2 regions of the Solibacillus sp. FSL H8-0538 genome follow, and region 1 is predicted to be linked to the other one. Evidence: riboswitches for the same ligand, from Rfam matches in the RefSeq annotation. Region 1 holds a riboswitch; the other holds the start of a gene.

The links. A riboswitch is a leader RNA that binds a small molecule or an ion and turns the genes downstream of it on or off. The one in region 1 is predicted to bind preQ1.
Region 2: linked by a shared signal. The riboswitch ahead of MHH87_RS02410 (QueT transporter family protein) and the one ahead of queF (preQ(1) synthase) in region 1 are both predicted to bind preQ1.

What each region holds. Positions count from the first base shown of each region.
Region 1 covers NZ_JBBOPI010000001.1:3,554,291-3,563,654, reverse strand. Annotated here, with positions in the region: gene MHH87_RS17080 (S26 family signal peptidase) at 1-106, opposite strand, end outside; gene MHH87_RS17075 (sigma-70 family RNA polymerase sigma factor) at 99-605, opposite strand; gene MHH87_RS17070 (polysaccharide deacetylase family protein) at 672-1,973, opposite strand; gene MHH87_RS17065 (PhoU family transcriptional regulator) at 3,155-3,583, shown strand; gene MHH87_RS17060 (BRCT domain-containing protein) at 3,941-4,258, opposite strand; gene MHH87_RS17055 (YbgA family protein) at 4,378-4,731, opposite strand; PreQ1 riboswitch class I at 4,963-5,009, shown strand; gene queF (preQ(1) synthase) at 5,131-5,631, shown strand; PreQ1 riboswitch class I at 5,648-5,691, shown strand; gene queC (7-cyano-7-deazaguanine synthase QueC) at 5,742-6,401, shown strand; gene queD (6-carboxytetrahydropterin synthase QueD) at 6,405-6,878, shown strand; gene queE (7-carboxy-7-deazaguanine synthase QueE) at 6,871-7,599, shown strand; gene MHH87_RS17030 (VUT family protein) at 7,646-8,185, shown strand; gene MHH87_RS17025 (DUF4358 domain-containing protein) at 8,495-8,980, shown strand; gene MHH87_RS17020 (MBOAT family O-acyltransferase) at 8,987-9,364, shown strand, end outside.
Region 2 covers NZ_JBBOPI010000001.1:513,064-522,427, forward strand. Annotated here, with positions in the region: gene MHH87_RS02405 (chorismate-binding protein) at 1-415, opposite strand, end outside; T-box leader at 599-805, opposite strand; gene MHH87_RS02410 (QueT transporter family protein) at 990-1,472, opposite strand; PreQ1 riboswitch class I at 1,480-1,525, opposite strand; gene MHH87_RS02415 (ABC transporter substrate-binding protein) at 1,832-2,842, shown strand; gene MHH87_RS02420 (ABC transporter permease) at 2,963-4,006, shown strand; gene MHH87_RS02425 (ABC transporter ATP-binding protein) at 3,999-4,793, shown strand; gene MHH87_RS02430 (nuclease-related domain-containing protein) at 5,011-5,937, shown strand; gene ilvA (threonine ammonia-lyase IlvA) at 6,590-7,852, opposite strand; gene MHH87_RS02440 (YjiH family protein) at 8,037-9,364, opposite strand, start outside.

The sequences.
Region 1 (9,364 bases):
TTTTAATAGATGAATCCATCCTTTCATGAACACGTTGTTTTATTTGTTTTTCCTGCAAATCGGTATCGCCCATCATTTTATCTAATTGATTTTTAAATTTATTCACTCTGCCATCCCTCCATTTCCTCTTCATTGAAAAATTCCTTCATCTGGTGTTTTGCACGACGCAGCCTTGTTTTCACTGTGTTTTCATTGAGCTGTAAATAGGATGCAATATCGGCAATTGATTGTTCATCATAATAATAAAGAATTAATGGTTCTCGATATTTCAAGGGTAGTTGGAATATCTTTTTTTCTAACTCTGCAAGCTGTTCTTTCTCTAAAATAGATTGCTCTACACCGTTTGAATTGGCGAAAATCGTTTCAAATAATACATCTTTTTTATGTTTCCATGAACGCAAATAATCTTTCGAGCGATTGGCTGTCATCGTTGTTAAATAGGTTCTTAACGATGATTCATGTCTAAACTGCTCGCTTTTTTGAAAATAGGTCACAAACACTTCTTGGACAATATCCTCTGCGGTCGCCCAATTTTTCACATACAGATACGAAATTCTGACAAGGTAACGACTATGCTCATTCATTATGGTGTCTAAATGTTTCATTTGCCTATAACACCTTCTTACATATTGATTTGATTAGTATAACATTTAGGTGTTTTCTTTTTTTCTTCATTCAGGAAACAGCATCTCACCTTGTACATAATTAATGAATTCTTCCATCATTACGACCTCTGTCACACCAAAGCGTTTGATTTCATAGTTGGGATCTTCCATATTCGCATATCCTGTTTTCGTAGTAAAGCCGAGTAAAAAACCAAGGTCTTTCATCACTTCAATTGTCTCTTCTTTATAATGCCCAAAAGGATAAGCTAAAGAAATAGCGTTTGGGATTTCTTCAAGGTTTTTGCGTAAGTCTACTTCTAACTCTTCCGCAGATACTTCCATTAGCTTACCGACCTTTGTTTCTTCATTTAAAATGTGCAAATCAAATGTATGCGCCTCATAAATAAAGACATCTGACATGATTGCCATCTCTTCTTCCGTGAAAAATTGTAATTTACCTTCTGAATCAAACGTTTGAATGCCTTCTGTGCGATGCGTTCTGGACGAAATAATATGTTGAATTGCTCTAAATTGATGCTTTTTTAATAGCGGATAGGCATATTCTTTTGTCGATAATAATCCGTCGTCAAATGTAATTAACACCGTATTGATAGGTAAAATTTTTCGCCCTTCTTTGTATTCATACATTTCATGTGAACCAATCGTCTTAAATTGATGGGCTGCTAAATAATCCATTTGCTGTTCAAAAGATTCCGCAGATATCGTACTTGTCGTTTTCTTCATTAATGCTTTCGGTAAAATGTGATGGTACACAAGCACGGGTATTCCTTCATCTAGTTGAACCGTTTGTTTATGTATATAGCCCGATCGTTCTCCCACTTTTATAAGAAACCAGTCATCCACTTGACCCACTATCGGATAACGAAAGCCTACATCAAGTTGTAATAGTTGAGGACTTTTGTTGTTTGGTGCTTCATAGACCATTGTTTGAGCTGTCGTTTTAATTGCGCCACTAACTTCCGTATTGATCATCGATTTTAGTGATTTCTTTTGAAATACTGTGCCTATTTTTTCTACATAGACCGTTACATGTCCAAATAGTAGTTCATAAAAATTCTCTTTTTCTTGTACAATCGTAAATTCTACATTCGGCTCAAGTTGTCCGATTTTTATGAGTGAATCTTCTTTAATATAAAACGGCTGAGGATCATTAAAAATCACAACTTGTTCAAATTCCTTTGTTTGAGGAATTATATTTATCGATTTCACGATTTCCATATGTTTAACTTGTTCGAACTCTTTTTCATTTGCTTCTACTCTTTCCAAATTATCTAGTAAACCTAAGCTTTCAATTAATACACTTCCTATAAAAAGGATTAAGATTGTAATATAAACGTATTTTTTCATTTTGTCCTCCACATTGCTTCTTGAATTTAAGCAACGTACCGACGGAAAATTACAAAATAAGTTTCAAAATTTATTAATTTTTTTAGTGGATAAGAAAGTATAACTTTCCCATCTACATAAGTAAGGGCATCAACTCGCCTCATTTTGGGCGAGTTGTGTCTTTCTAATAGACTTCATTTATTTATGGAGCATTGGGAGGTATTTTGTCCTAAAAAAAGTTGGATGACTCACAAGGAAACTTAGAAGTGAAAAATGAATTATTACACTGAATTTCTACCACGAATTATGCATGACTTAGAACGAGTGAATCAATTAGAGAATTTAAGTAGAGAAGTGAGGTTGCCTTTTCTGCTTGGGTTAGTGGAAGGGAATTAACTTAATGACCAACAGCAAAAATATGCTACAGTTTCATGAGTGGAGTAAAGAAAAAAAATTAGAATTTAGGCAAATTAATATTATTGAATCAATCATCGTCGGCATTTCAGTAATAAGATATGCAAAATCCAAGAATAAACATGACGGAGTAATATTGATGTTCGATAGAGAGTTTCCGGAAGTGAAATTTGATTACGGTAGACGGCATTAACTTTAAGACTTTTGATGCGTAGTGTTCTTGGAAATATTGAGTTTAAAAGTGAAGACATTCTTTACTCCTTCATATTGCAAAAATTATGTACCAAGGTTTCTATTGAAATATTAAACACAGCCCATACAGAGCTATCAAAAGAATATTTAAAAGAAATTAAAAGCAGTCACTCCTCAAGTTAAAGGTACAGGTTAAAGCAATTAAATAGATTGAAATATTATGGTAGCTTTTAGATACATAGTACCAACTATAATAGAAATTTTTCGTTGAGTTTTATGCACCATTAGTTGGAATAGTAGTTGGATTTTTTATTCATATCTTCATATTACTTATAAGAATTTCAATAAAATTAAACAAACTTCTGAATAGATTAGAGGATAATGATAATTGAAGATGAAAGTTCGTGAAATACTACAATTAAAGTAACGGGGGTTTTATTTAATTGTTCGAATTAAGCATGGTGAAGAGTAATTGTAAACTGTTTAATATCGAAATGTATAAGGGACAAACTGTGCATCTTTCTTGTTCAATTAACGTAAGCAGGTTAGTGAAAGAAGAAGAGGATTATATTTAATTTTGGAGGTTGGAGTATTAAATGAAAAGAATACTAGTTTGCTTAAGTTTTATGTTTATTCTTGTTGCTTGTTCAAACGAAAATGGAGACAACTCAACAAAGGAAGTTGATATTACGAAAGCGTTTGTAGAAGAAAATGCAGAGGTTGGTTTAACTTATAGTGAAGTAAGAGAGAGATTTGGAACAGAGGTACTTGCCGATGAAGTTGATAATGCGGAAACTTGGCTATACGATTCAACGCAATATAGCGATTTTGAATATAATCAAAGTTTAAAAAGTATCGCTTCTGAAGAAATTAAATCTGGTAATCTTGAATATCAATTATATATTAACTTTATTGAAGAAGAAGCCTTTATGTACTCTTACTTTTATTTAGGGGGAGACGGAAAAGTATGGCAATATCAAGTAACTCCTGATAATAAAACTTTAAATAATCCTGTCAGTAATTAAACTAACGGGTGCCTTCGTTTGTTATAAAATATGACTTTAAAAGTTCTTTTTATCAAACTTTGTTCAATGGCTGCAGGAATAATATATCGAAATAACCCGCTCCTTGAGGTATTTCTAACTTAGGGAGTTTTTTGTTTTTGGATGGCTTTAAAAGAGCGTGCTTGGTAAATCGGTTAGCTGCTATTTGTGATAGCAAGCAAGAACCAGCTCATAAGTAAGTCTGATTTTCCCAAAAACTAATAGGAGAAAAGGTATGTGAACAGAGTTGTTTTGCATACCTTTTTAGAGGAGAGGGGTTCCACAAAGCTGTTAAATTAAGAGGCAGCCCCACTTTAAAAGATGATGTTAAATATCCTTTTATATAGAAATGAGCCAAATAAAATCATCCTCAGCAACCATTTGGATATCCTGGCCAAGGTTAATTAACTGTTCAGCTTTTAATTGTTTCGTACTTATACTAGGACGTTTTTTTCCTAGAATAAGAAAATCGGTCTCCTTTGTAACAGCCCCCTGCATAATCCCTCCACAGGCCCGCACTTTTTTCGCAGCTTCTGAACGTGTCATAGTGGAAAGGGCCCCAGTAAAGACGAGTTGTTTATTATTAAATGGGTGTATTAAGCGTTCGGTTGGGTCAGAGAGCAAGATGACGTCTGTGTTGTTTTTATTTTTGTTCATATTGATTCTCCTTGATTGAATGGAAAGATTTCTACCTAATTATAGGCGAGATTGATTGATTCGAGAGGATTTTAGTAACAGAAGGTGGTATACAAAGGAAGATCCCTCACGACGTAGACTCACGGCTGCAAAATCGTACTTTCTCGTAAATAAGTAACGTTATATTGAATGGCCAATTGTTGTAAAAAGCAAAGAAATGTTGGCATATCACAAGTGTTGAGCAGTTGTTCGTATGTTTGCTTTTCTTCGGGTGTGGCTACTTTACGGAAATAGCCCCACATGTGCTGGCAGGCATTGCGCATGCTGCCTTCTGTTGGCGTTTGTTGTAGCGCAGCATGGATCAATTGTTCAATTTGTTCATGGGCCAGCTGTTCACGCATTGCCTGCCGAATTAGGTTATAATGCTTTTGGCTATGGAACATAACACGGTATTTTTCTTCACGCCAAAATTTATCTGTTAGTTGACGTTTCATACAATCCACCTCTCAAAAAATACCCATTTTAAATCTATTGCTAGTTAATTTTAATATAAAACATCAATTTGGATTAATCGAGTATATATTTTTTTATAATGTATCTAAATGTCGGTATAACAGCGGTTTTTTCTAGAGAAGCATTTGTCGGAAGGTTGTATTTAAAAAGATTCATTTGACGTTTTCCTTCATATTCTATATTATATGGAAGAAAAGAATGCCCGGACTAGAACGGGAGAGGTTCATAGCTGATACCCTCTATAAAAAACTATGGAAACATGACTATTCGCCATGTCCATATCGGACGTGGCTTTTTCTGTTTTTGTATATTTTTTATAGAATGATTGGTGAAGCCTCTCTTGAAAAGTGTTGGGAAACATTTTACAAGGAGGTTTTTTTATGTCTGGCCGTAGCCATGAAGAAGGTTTAAAAGATTTAACACTATTAGGTAATCAAGGTACTAAATATTCATATGATTATGCACCCGAGGTATTGGAGTCAGTGGATAATCTACATTCGAATCGGGATTATTTTGTCAAGTTTAATTGTCCAGAGTTCACGAGTTTATGCCCACTTACAAATCAACCCGATTTTGCAACGATGTACATTTCATATATTCCAAATCAAAAAATTGTTGAGAGTAAATCACTGAAATTATATTTATTCAGTTTTAGAAATCATGGGGATTTCCATGAAGATTGCGTGAATATTATTATGAACGATTTAATTAACTTACTTGATCCAAGATATATTGAGGTTTGGGGGAAATTTACTCCACGCGGGGGTATTTCGATTGATCCTTGGTGCAATTACGGGAAGCCGGGAACGAAATACGAAGAAATAGCGAATTACCGTTTAATGAACCACGATCTGAATCCAGAAAAGATAGATAATCGATAAATTAAAGAGGTCAATCTAGAAAGAGGTTTTTAGCTACCCTCTTTAAAAAACTAAGAAGAACAGCATTTTTCTTAGAATGCTGTTTTTTCGTTATAAGGGAGTTTTCACAGATGAAGCAGGAAAAAGCAATCGTTGTGTTTAGTGGAGGTCAGGACAGTACGACTTGTCTGTTTTGGGCAAAGGAACGTTTTAGAGAAGTTGAGGCAGTGACATTTGATTATGGGCAAAGGCATGTTCTTGAAATTGAATGTGCGAAGAGTATAGCAGCCGAGCTAGGTGTCAAACATCATATTCTTGATATGTCACTCCTAAACCAGCTCGCTCCGAATGCATTAACACGAGATGACATAAAGGTTGAAGACGGAAAAGATGGCGAGCTTCCATCAACTTTTGTGCCTGGGAGGAATCTGCTCTTTCTTTCCTTTGCAGGTGTTTTAGCGAGCCAAGTAGGAGCTAAGCATATCGTGACCGGAGTTTGTGAAACGGATTTTAGCGGATATCCAGATTGCCGAGATATTTTTATTAAATCCTTGAACGTCACGTTAAATTTATCGATGGACGATACCTTTGTGATTGATACTCCACTCATGTGGCTGAACAAGGCACAGACATGGGAGCTAGCGGATCAGCTTGGGGCGCTTGAGTTTGTTCGGGAAAGAACGTTAACTTGTTATAACGGTGTAATTGCAGATGGTTGTGGTGAATGCCCGGCGTGTAAACTGCGAAACAAAGGGCTTGAAGAGTATAGAAGTTCTAGAAAGGAGTCTTAAGGCATGACGAATTTTAGAATTGTCGATAAGCTCCAAAAAATAGATGAAGATATTCATAGGGATCAATTGAACTATCATGCAAAGCGTGTGCTTGTGAGCAAGGAATTTACCTTCGATGCTGCCCATCATTTACATAATTATGAGGGGAAATGTAAAAATCTGCACGGCCATACGTATCGTGCTGTATTAGGACTAAGTGGGTACACGGATGAGCGCGGCTTGATGATTGATTTTGGCGATATAAAAGAAATTTGGAAACAAAAAATAGAGATTTATTTGGATCATCGTTATTTAAATGAAACGCTTCCCCTGATGAATACGACAGCAGAGAACATTGTTGTATGGATGTACGAAAAGTTAGCTGAAGCCTTGCTTGAGGAACAGCGATATACGGGGGCGCGTGTCGAATTTATCAGGCTGTATGAAACTCCGACTAGCTATGCTGAAGCGAGACGGGAGTGGATGGAAGTTGAGTAAGGTACCCGTTATAGAGATTTTTGGGCCGACGATTCAAGGTGAGGGAATGGTCGTGGGTCAAAAGACAATGTTTGTCCGGACTGCTGGTTGTGATTATGCCTGTTCATGGTGTGATTCCTCATTTACGTGGGATGGCAGTGGCAAGCATCTTATTGTGCAAATGACAGCACAAGAGATTTGGGCTGAATTGAAACGCCTTGGTGGCAGCGGTTTTTCATTTGTCACGATTTCGGGCGGCAATCCTGCGCTCCTGCGAAATTTAGACGCGCTCATTGGTATTTTAAAAGAAAATGAGATCAAGGTCGGAGTGGAGACGCAGGGAAGCAGATGGCAAGAGTGGCTGTATGAGGTTGATGAACTGACACTTTCACCAAAGCCGCCTAGTTCCGGAATGACGACAGACTATTCGGTGCTCACTGATATCTTAGAAAAACTTCAAAATCGAAACAGCGCGCAGCATATATCCCTTAAAATAGTCGTTTTTAACCAAGAGGATTATGATTATGCTAAACAAATTCACCTTCGATATCCAACCATTCCTTTTTATCTCCAAGTCGGTAATGATGATATCACGACGATGGATAATTCACGTCTCATCAGCCATTTATTAGAGCAATATGAAGCGCTCATTAATAAAGTGATTTTGGATGAGGAATTAAGAGATGTCAAAGTACTGCCGCAGCTGCATGCCCTTGTGTGGGGAAATAAAAGAGGCGTATAGGGAGCAGTTATAAAACTGTCTCTAAATTTACTAGAGGAGTAACATCATGAGAATATTATTTTATTTATTATCTATTGTCATCGCTAATGTAATAACGGCAAGATTTGCGCCATTACAGTTTGGAATGTTTATCGTTCCAATGGGGACTCTTATGATTGGGGCGACCTTCATTTTCCGGGACCTTGTGCAAAATAAATATGGTAGAGCAAAGACGTATTTATTTATTTTAATAGCGTTAATCTTATCCGCTGTGGTTTCCTTCCTACTCGGAGATACACTATTGATTGTTGTTGCATCGGCAATTTCATTTGTTGTCGCTGAAACAGCTGATACAGAGATTTATACTCGATTAAAACTTCCAATGGCTTGGCGTGTGTTCTACAGCGGAATTGTTGGAGGATTTTTGGATTCGGTTATTTTCGTAGTAATTGGCTTGAGTCCACTTGGCGCCAACATACTGCCTTGGGAAGCTGTACCGGCTGCCGTTTTGGGGCAAATTATTGTGAAGACGACTATTCAAATGTTCGGTGCACTGATTTTGAATCAAGTACATGTAATGAAAGAAAAACGTCCTATATCAGAATAAATCTTTTAATTAGACCTATTCACATTGGTGAATAGGTCTTTTTTGATATATTACCCTTTGTTAGGAATAATCGGTGTGCTTCTCGTATGTACTAAATCAAAAGACTACGGAGAATACATCGCTAAAATTAATGCTTGAACATAGGCGTTAATAGAGGGATTTAGTAAATATAGCAAAGTGGTAGAAGGTAGAAAATTCGTGTATGAATAAACTTTTGTTTTTGTGAAATAATAATTTATGTAACATTTATGAAATTCGTACGTCTAAATACTTTGAAGTCTAACTTGTAGAAAAGGGGAGTACATAACAATGAAAAAGACAATAATCTATCTTATGTTAACAATGGCATTAGGATTGGTGATTACAGGCTGTTCTAATGATAAGTCATCTACAATCGAGGCGAAGTTACCTGCAAAAGAAATGGCAGATCAAATGGTGAAGGAAGTCGAACAACCTATGCTAATGGAATTGCAACCAGATCAAGTGAAGGAATTTTACAATATAGACCCGGAAATGCTTGATGAATATTCGATTAGAATACCGATGATGAACGTAAAGACAAATGAAATTGCAATTTTGAAAGTGAAAAATGCTGAAGATATCCCTGACGTGGAATCAGCGGTAAAGCAAAGAGCGGAAAATGTGAAAAAGCAATTTGAAACATATCTTCCAGACCAATACGAAAATGCAAAAAACTATAAGCTAATTACGAAAGGCAACTATGTGTTATTAGTTATCTCGGAAGAAGCAGACGCACTTGTAAAAGTTTATAATAGTCTCTTTGACCAAAAATAAACGGCAATGGTATTTAGCAGTCTGCTATTTCTATTTTTGTTTTTGCCAGCTGTATTAGCACTTTACTATTGTTCACCAAAGATGATTAGAAATCTAATCTTATTTTTAACCAGTCTTATCTTTTATGCCTGGGGTGAACCGGTTTACATTATTATTATGTTGGTATCGACTTTTACGGATTACAGCTTCGGGTTGCTACTGGATAGACCTAATTTGAGTTCCATGAAACGAAAGTGGATTGTCGCCTTATCTATTATTGTTAACCTGACACTGTTATCTTATTTTAAATATGCTGATTTTCTTATTCAAAATGTAAATGCGTTGCTCGGTACAAATATCCCTTTGACCGAGCTTCCTTTACCTATTGGGATATCATTTTACACG
Region 2 (9,364 bases), 3.0 Mb from region 1:
GCGTATCATAAATATGGAAGTTGACAGTCGGAATGCCGATTTCTGTATCGCTCTGTTGGCTATCTAAACTAGTAGCACCGTAGCTAATATAGCCAATTGCGCCTCCCGTAAATGGGTATTCCGTATGATTGGAAATGCGTGGCATCACTTGCTTCAACGAATGGATTAAATCACCTTCATAGCTATATGTTTTATTCGTAAGGTGAGATAGTTCCGTCAATGTCGTACCAGAACCGCTATATGTTTTGCGCGGGTTTGCACCGATAAATGAGTAGCGGCCAGCGCCTTCGCTTTTTGTTGAGCTTTCAAGTAAAAATTTCCGCTGCCCTTGCAAGCGGCTAAAAATTAATATCGGTGTTAACAGATCGCCATTTACTTTTTTCATTGTCGTGCGGAATTTTTGTTTGATTGACATAAAATCACTCCTTCATTTTTTGTCGCTGTTAAATTATATTGTTGTTATTTGGTAGAATCCGCTAGCTTTTTCGCGGGTGAACCAATAAGACCGGAAGTGTAAACGCAGGATGCCACGCTTTTTGCGGCCAATGCGAGTGTAAAAACGCAAAAAAGCCCTCTACAAAAAGAGACTACTCTTTTTGTAGAGGACGATATATGACCGCGTTGCCACCTCAATTGAAGCCTAAGCTTCCACTTCATGTCCTTGTAACGGCAGGAAACCGTCCACTAACTAGCGCTAGCGGCTTTCATAAGGCCCATTCACAAAGATTACACAGACGCGTTTGCACCAACCACGCGCTCTCTAAGCAGGTTATCATTTGCTACTCTTCTTATTCATCAATTTACTCAGCTATACTATTCTCAGCTCTGTCTAGACGGTGGTCACGCTCCCGTGACCTGCTACCGTATCCGAACAATATTAATATTCAAATTGTACGACTAGTTAAGCGAATAAGTCAATATATTCTGAAAATATTTTCTGTTTTAAGACGAAAAAAACCGATCCGCTACAGCAGACCAGTTGAAAAATTTTAGATTAAATTTTTGAAGTTGAGACGTTTGTTTAACGTGTACATAATCGGTACACCGACAGCAAGTACAATAAATTCACCAGCAGCAACGGTTACCCATGTCCAAAAGAACGGTAACTCTAGTGCTAAGTTTAGCTCGAACGCAATAATAAACATCGTACATGTAAACAATAATGTATTAATGAGTAATCTTGCTAAGATATTTTTTACAAACTTACATACGACAATAAAAATCGCCAGTGTAATGATTGAATGTCCAACACCGAAAACAAGATCATACATGCCAAGCGGTGAGGACAGATTTGAAATGAATACGCCTATAATAATCCCAATTGCAAAGCGCGGATTGAACGCCACTAAGTGGTTAAACATTTCAGAAACACGAAATTGTACTTCCGTGAAACCAAATGGGGCAACAAGCATTGTAACAGCAATATAAAGTGCCGCAATAATACCACTCGTTGCTAAAAATTTTACCTTCATTCTTCTATTCCTCCTAGTTTTTTTTACGTGGGATGGTTACGAACCACGGTGTGTTAAACACAAATACCTATATTAATATAGTACAATCTATTCGTCAAATAATGCGGTTAATTGTTGTTGTTAGAAAATTGACACAAAGTTAGTTTAGTAAGTATAGTTTAATTAATTGAGGAATTTAGCGATTTAAAGCGCCAAATTAATAGTTGTGTCGAAAAATATGTGCTACTATATAATTAGAACATTCATAATATTGTTGACTATCTGAAAACGTAGATGTAAGATAGCGATAAAATCACGCTTTATTTGGATGTAACCTAGTGAAGCAAAGTGAGATAGAGAATAATAGGGGGATTTCATTTATGAAACGTAGTATGACAAAATTTTCATTTTTATTGTTCGGTCTTCTGTTTTTACTAGCTGCTTGTGGCAGTGATACAGAATCTACGAACGACACAGCAAGTACTGGTTCATCTTCAGAGCCGGCAACAGAAGAAGCAAAAACATTTAAAATCGGTACAACACAAATCGTGGAACACCCTTCTTTAGATGCAGCAACTGAAGGTTTTAAAGCGGCAATTGCTGACGCTGGTATTAAAGCAGAGTACATTGATAAAACAGCTAATGGTGATAACAGTGCAAACATGACAATCGCACAGCAATTAGTAAGCGAAAACGTAGACTTAATTTTCGCCAACTCAACACCATCTGCACAAGCAGCAAAAGGTGCAACATCTGATATTCCAGTGATCTTCACATCAGTAACAGATGCTGTTGGTGCTGAATTAATCGCTTCAATGGAAGCACCTGGCGCTAACGTAACAGGTACAATCGATTTACATCCAGATACAATTACTAATACAATTGCATATTTAAAAGATTTAGGTGCAAAAAATATCGGAATGGTTTACAACGCTGGTGAGCAAAACTCAGTAGCTCAAATCGCACAAGTAAAAGAAGCGGCAACAGCACAAGGCTTAACAATTGTTGAAGCAGCTGTATCTACTTCAGCTGAAGTAAAGCAAGCTTCTGAATCTTTACTTGGTAAAGTGGACGCTTTCTATATCATTACAGACAATACAGTTGTATCAGCACTTGAATCAGTAATTGACGTAGCAAATGCAAATAAACTTCCATTAATCGTTGGGGAATTAGACTCTGTAGCACGTGGCGGCTTAGCGGCATACGGCTTCGAGTATTATGATATCGGTTATGAAGCAGGACAAATGGCAGCAAAAATTTTACTTGAAGGTGTTGCACCTGCTGACATTCCATCAGCATACCCAGCAAACCTTAAACTAGTAATTAACAAAGCAACAGCTGAACTACTTGGTCTTGAAATTAAACCAGAGTGGAACGCTGAAGTACAATAAATAACAAAGGGGATTTGTGCCCTTCATACCCGAGTAGTGAGAGCGTCGTATCCATGCGACATCGAGGGTGTGGTACAAATGCCTAGACAATAAGAATTAAATGTTAGGAGATGATTCAACGTGTTTACAGCTTTGTTTGGTTCGGTTGAGCAAGGAATCATCTATGCAATTATGGCACTCGGAGTGTATTTAACATTCCGAGTGTTAGATTTTCCGGATTTAACGGTTGATGGCAGTTTCGTAACGGGTGCCGGCACAGCAGCGATGATGATTGTGCTTGGCTACCACCCGATACTTGCTACATTAACAGCAATTGTTGCGGGATTTATTGCAGGATGTATGACAGGGATTTTACACACAAAGGGCAAAATTAATCCGCTTTTATCAGGGATTTTAATGATGATTGCATTGTATTCAATCAATCTACGGATTATGGGACTATCTTCTGATACCGGCGTAACGCGTCCTAATATTCCTCTTTTGAATACAGATACAGTGTTTTCATTGTTCCAAGGGTTCTGGAGTAACCTTGGAATTGATGCGGCAATTTCAGATGCATTACGTGGAATGGGGCTAGAGTCAGTGCCTTCAACATGGGGTACACTTGTCGTCGTGTTAATGTTAACAATCTGCATTAAATTCATCGCAGACTGGTTCTTAAAAACGGAAGTCGGCCTAGCCATTCGTGCAACAGGAGACAATAAACGGATGATTCGTAGTTTTTCTGCGAATACAGATACGTTAATTATTTTTGGTCTTGGTATATCAAATGCACTTGTAGCATTATCAGGTGCATTAATTGCACAATACACAAAATTTGCCGACATTGGTTTAGGAATCGGGATGATCGTGATTGGTCTTGCTTCTGTTATTATCGGGGAAGCAATTTTCGGAACAAAATCGATTGTTCGCACAACATTTGCTGTTGTAGCTGGAGCGGTTATTTATCGGTTAATTTATGCAATTGCGCTACGTGTCGGCTGGCTAGATACAGGGGACATGAAGTTAATTACTGCGATTATCGTAATTTTAGCGCTTGTTATTCCACAAGTGTTGGATAAACGCAAAGAGAAAAAACGTAAGGCGAAACGTTTAGAAGATCGGTTGTCTGCTCAAAAAGCGGGCGCTGTTGCAATCGAGCAAGGAGGGAATCACCTTGCTTAAACTGGATGGCATTAATAAAATTTTCAACGAAGGCACACCGGATGAGAAGATAGCTTTAGATAATATTAATTTGCATCTCGCTCCTGGCGATTTTGTGACAATTATCGGAAGTAATGGTGCAGGGAAATCGACGATGATGAATATGATTTCCGGTGCACTATCACCTGATTTTGGTACGGTAACAATTGATGGGACGGATGTAACAAGACTACCGGAGCATAAGCGTTCGCAGTTTATCGGACGTGTCTTTCAAGATCCAATGGCAGGTACAGCACCTTCTATGACAATCGAGGAAAACTTAGCTATTGCTTATTCACGAAACGGCAAGCGTGGAATGCGAAGCGGGGTAGATCGTAAGCGTCGTGAGTTTTTTAAGGAGTCTTTAGCGAAGCTTCATTTAAACCTTGAAAATCGTTTAAGTGCGAAGGTGGGACTTCTTTCAGGTGGTGAGCGCCAGGCGTTATCTTTGTTGATGGCCACGTTTACGAAGCCGTCTATTTTACTACTGGATGAGCATACCGCTGCACTTGACCCTTCACGTGCAGAGCTAATTACCCGCTTAACGAAACAGCTTGTTGAAGCGGACCAACTAACGACACTAATGGTTACACATAATATGCAACAAGCACTTGACCTTGGTAATCGTTTAATTATGATGGATAAAGGACAAATCATTTTAGAAATCGGCGCAGAACAGAAACCAGGCCTCACAATCCCGGATTTAATGGCTGAATTCGAACGCATCCGCGGCGAAAAAATGAACTCTGACAGAGCACTGTTGGGGTAACACATACATGAACTGTAGGCAAACTCGATGAACGTCGGGCGAGCCTACAGTTTTTTTGTATGAAAGCGATGTTACAGAGTATTTTGAAGATCTTTTTGTAAAATGGATATGATGAAAAGGGGTTTTTGCTAGCTGAAAATCAGTCAAGTTTTACTTTTCGTAATTTGCAAAAAAACAATCAAACAACGTACAATCTCGGAAAGAGGTGAGTACTTTAGTGATTGCACTTAAAAGGGGAGTATCAGAGAAGGATTTGACGTTACAAGCAGCTATTCGCAGAGGTGTAGCAGATTACCAAGCAGAATTGCGGCGTATGCAAACAGGATTAGCCGGCGAACTATATATCGATCAGCGTTGGGAAGACATGAATTTAAAAGGGGAATATTATTTAATTCATGACTACTATGTTCAAATCAATGAAAATATCTCGCATCAAATCGATACTTTATTTCTTTGTAAGAACTTCTTATTATTGCTAGAAATCAAAAATATAGCAGGGCGGATAGATTTCGAGGAGGAGAAGCATCAATTCATTCGAACGAGAGATGATGGAATTGTACAGGGATTTCGTAATCCGATTGATCAAGTAAGACGACATAGAAGGTGGTTGCAAGATTTTATAGGCGGTAGTTTACCAGTGGAATATGCCGTTGTATTTTCTCATTCGAAAACAATTATTGGGCGTGTTCCTAAAAATGAAGCTATTTTTCATGGCAGTGGATTAGAGTCGCATTTATACAAGCTCTTTAGTAAGTATGAAGCGCATGTATCAAGTCAGGAATTGCAACAACTTAGTCAAAAACTATTGAAAATCAAAACGGAGCCGCAAAGGAAGTTAGTGGTTGATTCGTCACGTATACGGAGAGGCGTTCTTTGCAAAAAATGTGATTATCAAGTAGTAATGTTGTTCAACTACGGAAAATTTGAATGTCCTACATGTCGGACGCGAAGCAACGAAGGGTTACTTGAAGCACTGGAGGATTATCGATTATTAGTAAGTGAGTGGATTTCGAATAGAGAGTTTCGGATGTTTTTTGGAATTGATTCAATAGATGCGACAAAACGATTGTTAAAGTCTCTGAATTTAGAGTACGAGGGTTCTTATAAGGATCGGAAATATAGGATTAGGGCTCTTAATTTGTGAAGTTGCCAGTATTTGTCCCGAAGTCGCCAGTATTTTCAGTTTGTCGCCAGTATTTGTTCCGAAGTCGCCAGTGTTACCAGTTTGTCGCCAGTATTTGTTCCAAAGTAGCGAGTGTTTCCAGATTGTTGCCAGTATTTGTCCCGAAGTCGTGAGTATTTCCAGTTTGTCGCCAGTATTTGTCCCGAAGTCGCCAGTATTTCCAGGTTGTCGCCAGTATTTGTCCCGAAGTCGCCAGTGTTTCCAGTTTGTCGCCAGTATTTGTTCCAAAGTAGCGAGTGTTTCCAGGTTGTTGCCAGTATTTGTCCCGAAGTCGTGAGTATTTCCAGTTTGTCGCCAGTATTTGTCCCGAAGTCGCCAGTATTTCCAGTTTGTCGCCAGTATTTGTTCCGAAGTCGCCAGTATTTCCAGCTTGTCGCCAGTATTTGTTCCGAAGTCGCCAGTATTTCCAGTTTGTCGCGAGTATTTCACCCGAAGTCGCCATTGTTACCAGGTTGTCGCGAGTATTTCACCCGAGGTCGCCAGTGTTTCCAGGTTGTCGCCAGTATTTGTTCAGAAGTCGCCAGTATTTCCAGGTTGTCGCCAGTATTTCACCCGAAGTCGCCAGTAAACCCCAAAAAAAACGCTCGGCACTAAGCCGAGCGGACCCCAAAAATTAAACCAGCAACGCAAACAATGTGCTGTCGTTGTTCACTTCTTTGTATTCAAATCCGTTTGCATGCATACGCTCAAGTAGGCCGGCATAATCGTCGCGGTGACCAAGCTCGATGCCAACAAGGGCTGGACCGCTTTCTTTGTTGTTTTTCTTTGTATATTCAAACGTTGTAATATCATCATTCGGTCCTAAAACACCTGTTAGGAACTGGCGAAGTGCGCCTGAACGCTGCGGGAAGCTAACGATGAAATAGTATAGTAAGCCTTCATAAATTAACGATTTCTCTTTAATTTCCTGCATGCGGCCGATGTCATTGTTACCACCAGAAATAATGACGACAACAGACTTACCGCGAATTTCTTCTGCATAAAAATCAAGTGCTGCAACAGATAGGGCGCCTGCAGGTTCTGCGATAATAGCATGCTTATTGTATAAGTCTAAAATTGTTGTACACACTTTGCCTTCTGGAACAGCTACGATATCGTCTAAATACTGTTTGCAAAGGGCATACGTATCATTGCCGACGCATTTTACTGCAGCGCCGTCGACGAATTTATCGATCCAGTTAAGTGCAAGTGGACCCCCATTTCCAAAAGCGGCCTTCATGCTACTTGCGCCAGCCGGTTCAACACCAATAACTTTACTTGATGGTGAAAGGTTTTTTACATAAGCAGAAACGCCAGACATTAAGCCTCCGCCACCGATACTGCCAAACACATAATCAATCGGTTCTTCGATATCATTCATAATTTCAACGGCTACCGTACCTTGACCAGCCATGACGTCAAGATCATCGAATGGGTGGATAAAAATTCGCCCAGCTTCCGCGGAATATGCAAGTGCGCTTTCAGCAGAATCATCAAAAGTATCGCCAGCTAATGTAATTTCAACGAATTCACGGCCGAACATGCGAACTTGATCAATCTTTTGTTTTGGTGTCGTTTTTGGCATAAAGATGTTTGCTTGAATTTCAAGTTTCGCACAGGCATAGGCAACACCTTGTGCATGGTTACCTGCACTTGCGCAAACAATACCTGCCAAACGTGCAGCTTCTTCAATTTTCTTTATTTTATAGTAAGCGCCACGTAGTTTGAATGAACGAACATGCTGTAGGTCTTCGCGCTTGAAGTAAATATTAGCGCCGTACTTTTCTGATAAATAATCATTGTGCTGTAAAGGCGTGTGAACAACAACATCTTTTAAAAAATGATGTGCGATTAAAACATTTTCGACAGCAACTGTCTTTGTTTGTACAACTTCCATCTTTATGTGACCTCCGTTTTGGCTAAAACATTGACTAATTTTATCACAAATACATGATAGAATGTTGGAAAAATTCCGTTAATTTTAAAAAATACTCAAATGTTCATAATGAAAGCGTTTTACTCCAAATTGTCGAAATTTAATCAAAAAAAAACCCGAGCAAACGAGCTCGAGTCTTTTGAAATTAAAATATCAGATGCGCAATTAACGCGATAATTGGTAGTGAAATGATTGTACGGATTAAGAAGATAATAAATAAATCCCATAATTTAATCGGTAATTTAGTCCCTAAAATTAATCCGCCTACTTCTGACATGTAAATTAGTTGCGTTACAGAGACGGTTGCAATAACGAAGCGTGTCATTTCTGACTCAATGCCTGCACCTAAAATTGAAGGTAGCAACATATCCGCGAAACCGACGATCATCGTTTGTGCGGCTTCACCGGCTTCGGGAATTTGAAGAAGCGCTAAAATTGGTTCAAACGGCATCCCTAAAATACGGAAGAAGCTTGTGAATTCAGCAAGTGCTAAAGCGATTGTACCGAATGCCATAATAATTGGTGCTACAGCGAACCACATTTCAAGTACATTTTTTAAGCCAGAACCAACTATTTTGCCTAGGTTTTTATTTTCCTCTGCTTTTTCTAGCGCATTTTTTAAACCATACGTAAACACGTTAAAGCCTTCTGGAACTTCTTCGCGGTTACCTTGAGGCGCAGTGCCATCAATAAATGTGTCTGATTTTCGTTTTAATGGGTAAATACGAGGCATGATAATCGCCAGTAAAATCCCTGAAAAAATAACAGTGCCGTAAAACTCTGCGAAATAATCTTGAATGCCGATTGTTTCAACAACAACTAAACAGAATGTAATCGATACAACTGAGAATGTAGTCGCAATCGTTGCGGCCTCACGTGCGGTATAGTTTCCATCCTCATATTGCTTGCTTGTTAGCAACACACCGATTGTACCGTCGCCAACCCATGATGCTAGACAGTCAATTGAAGCACGACCAGGAATTTTGAATAGTGGGCGCATGATTTTTACCATCATCGAGCCAAAGAAATCAAGTAAACCAAAATCTGTTAGTAGCGGCAGTAGAAGTCCGGCAAAGAAGAATAGCACGAACATGTACGTAACTAGACCGCTAGCAGGATCTAGTAAAACGCCTGCTGTTACATCACTATTAATTTGTGATGGACCAAAATCAAATAAATACATTGTTGCAAAGATTACTGAAAAGACGCGCATGCTTGTCCAGAACCAGTTGACTCGGAATAATGAATCAAATAGATTGATCTTAGCATTTTTTTGTTTTGGGAATGCCTTAATAATAAGAGACCCAAGCGCTGCAATAACAAATACAGTATATGTGAACCAGTGAATGTATGGTTCTACTTTTCCTGCAAGTGTGTTGGCTAAAATGGCGATTGGTACCTTCGTGCCGTCAGCTGTACTAACCGGTGTAATGAATAAGAACACCCCTAAGGAAGACAGAACGATGAAGAGTG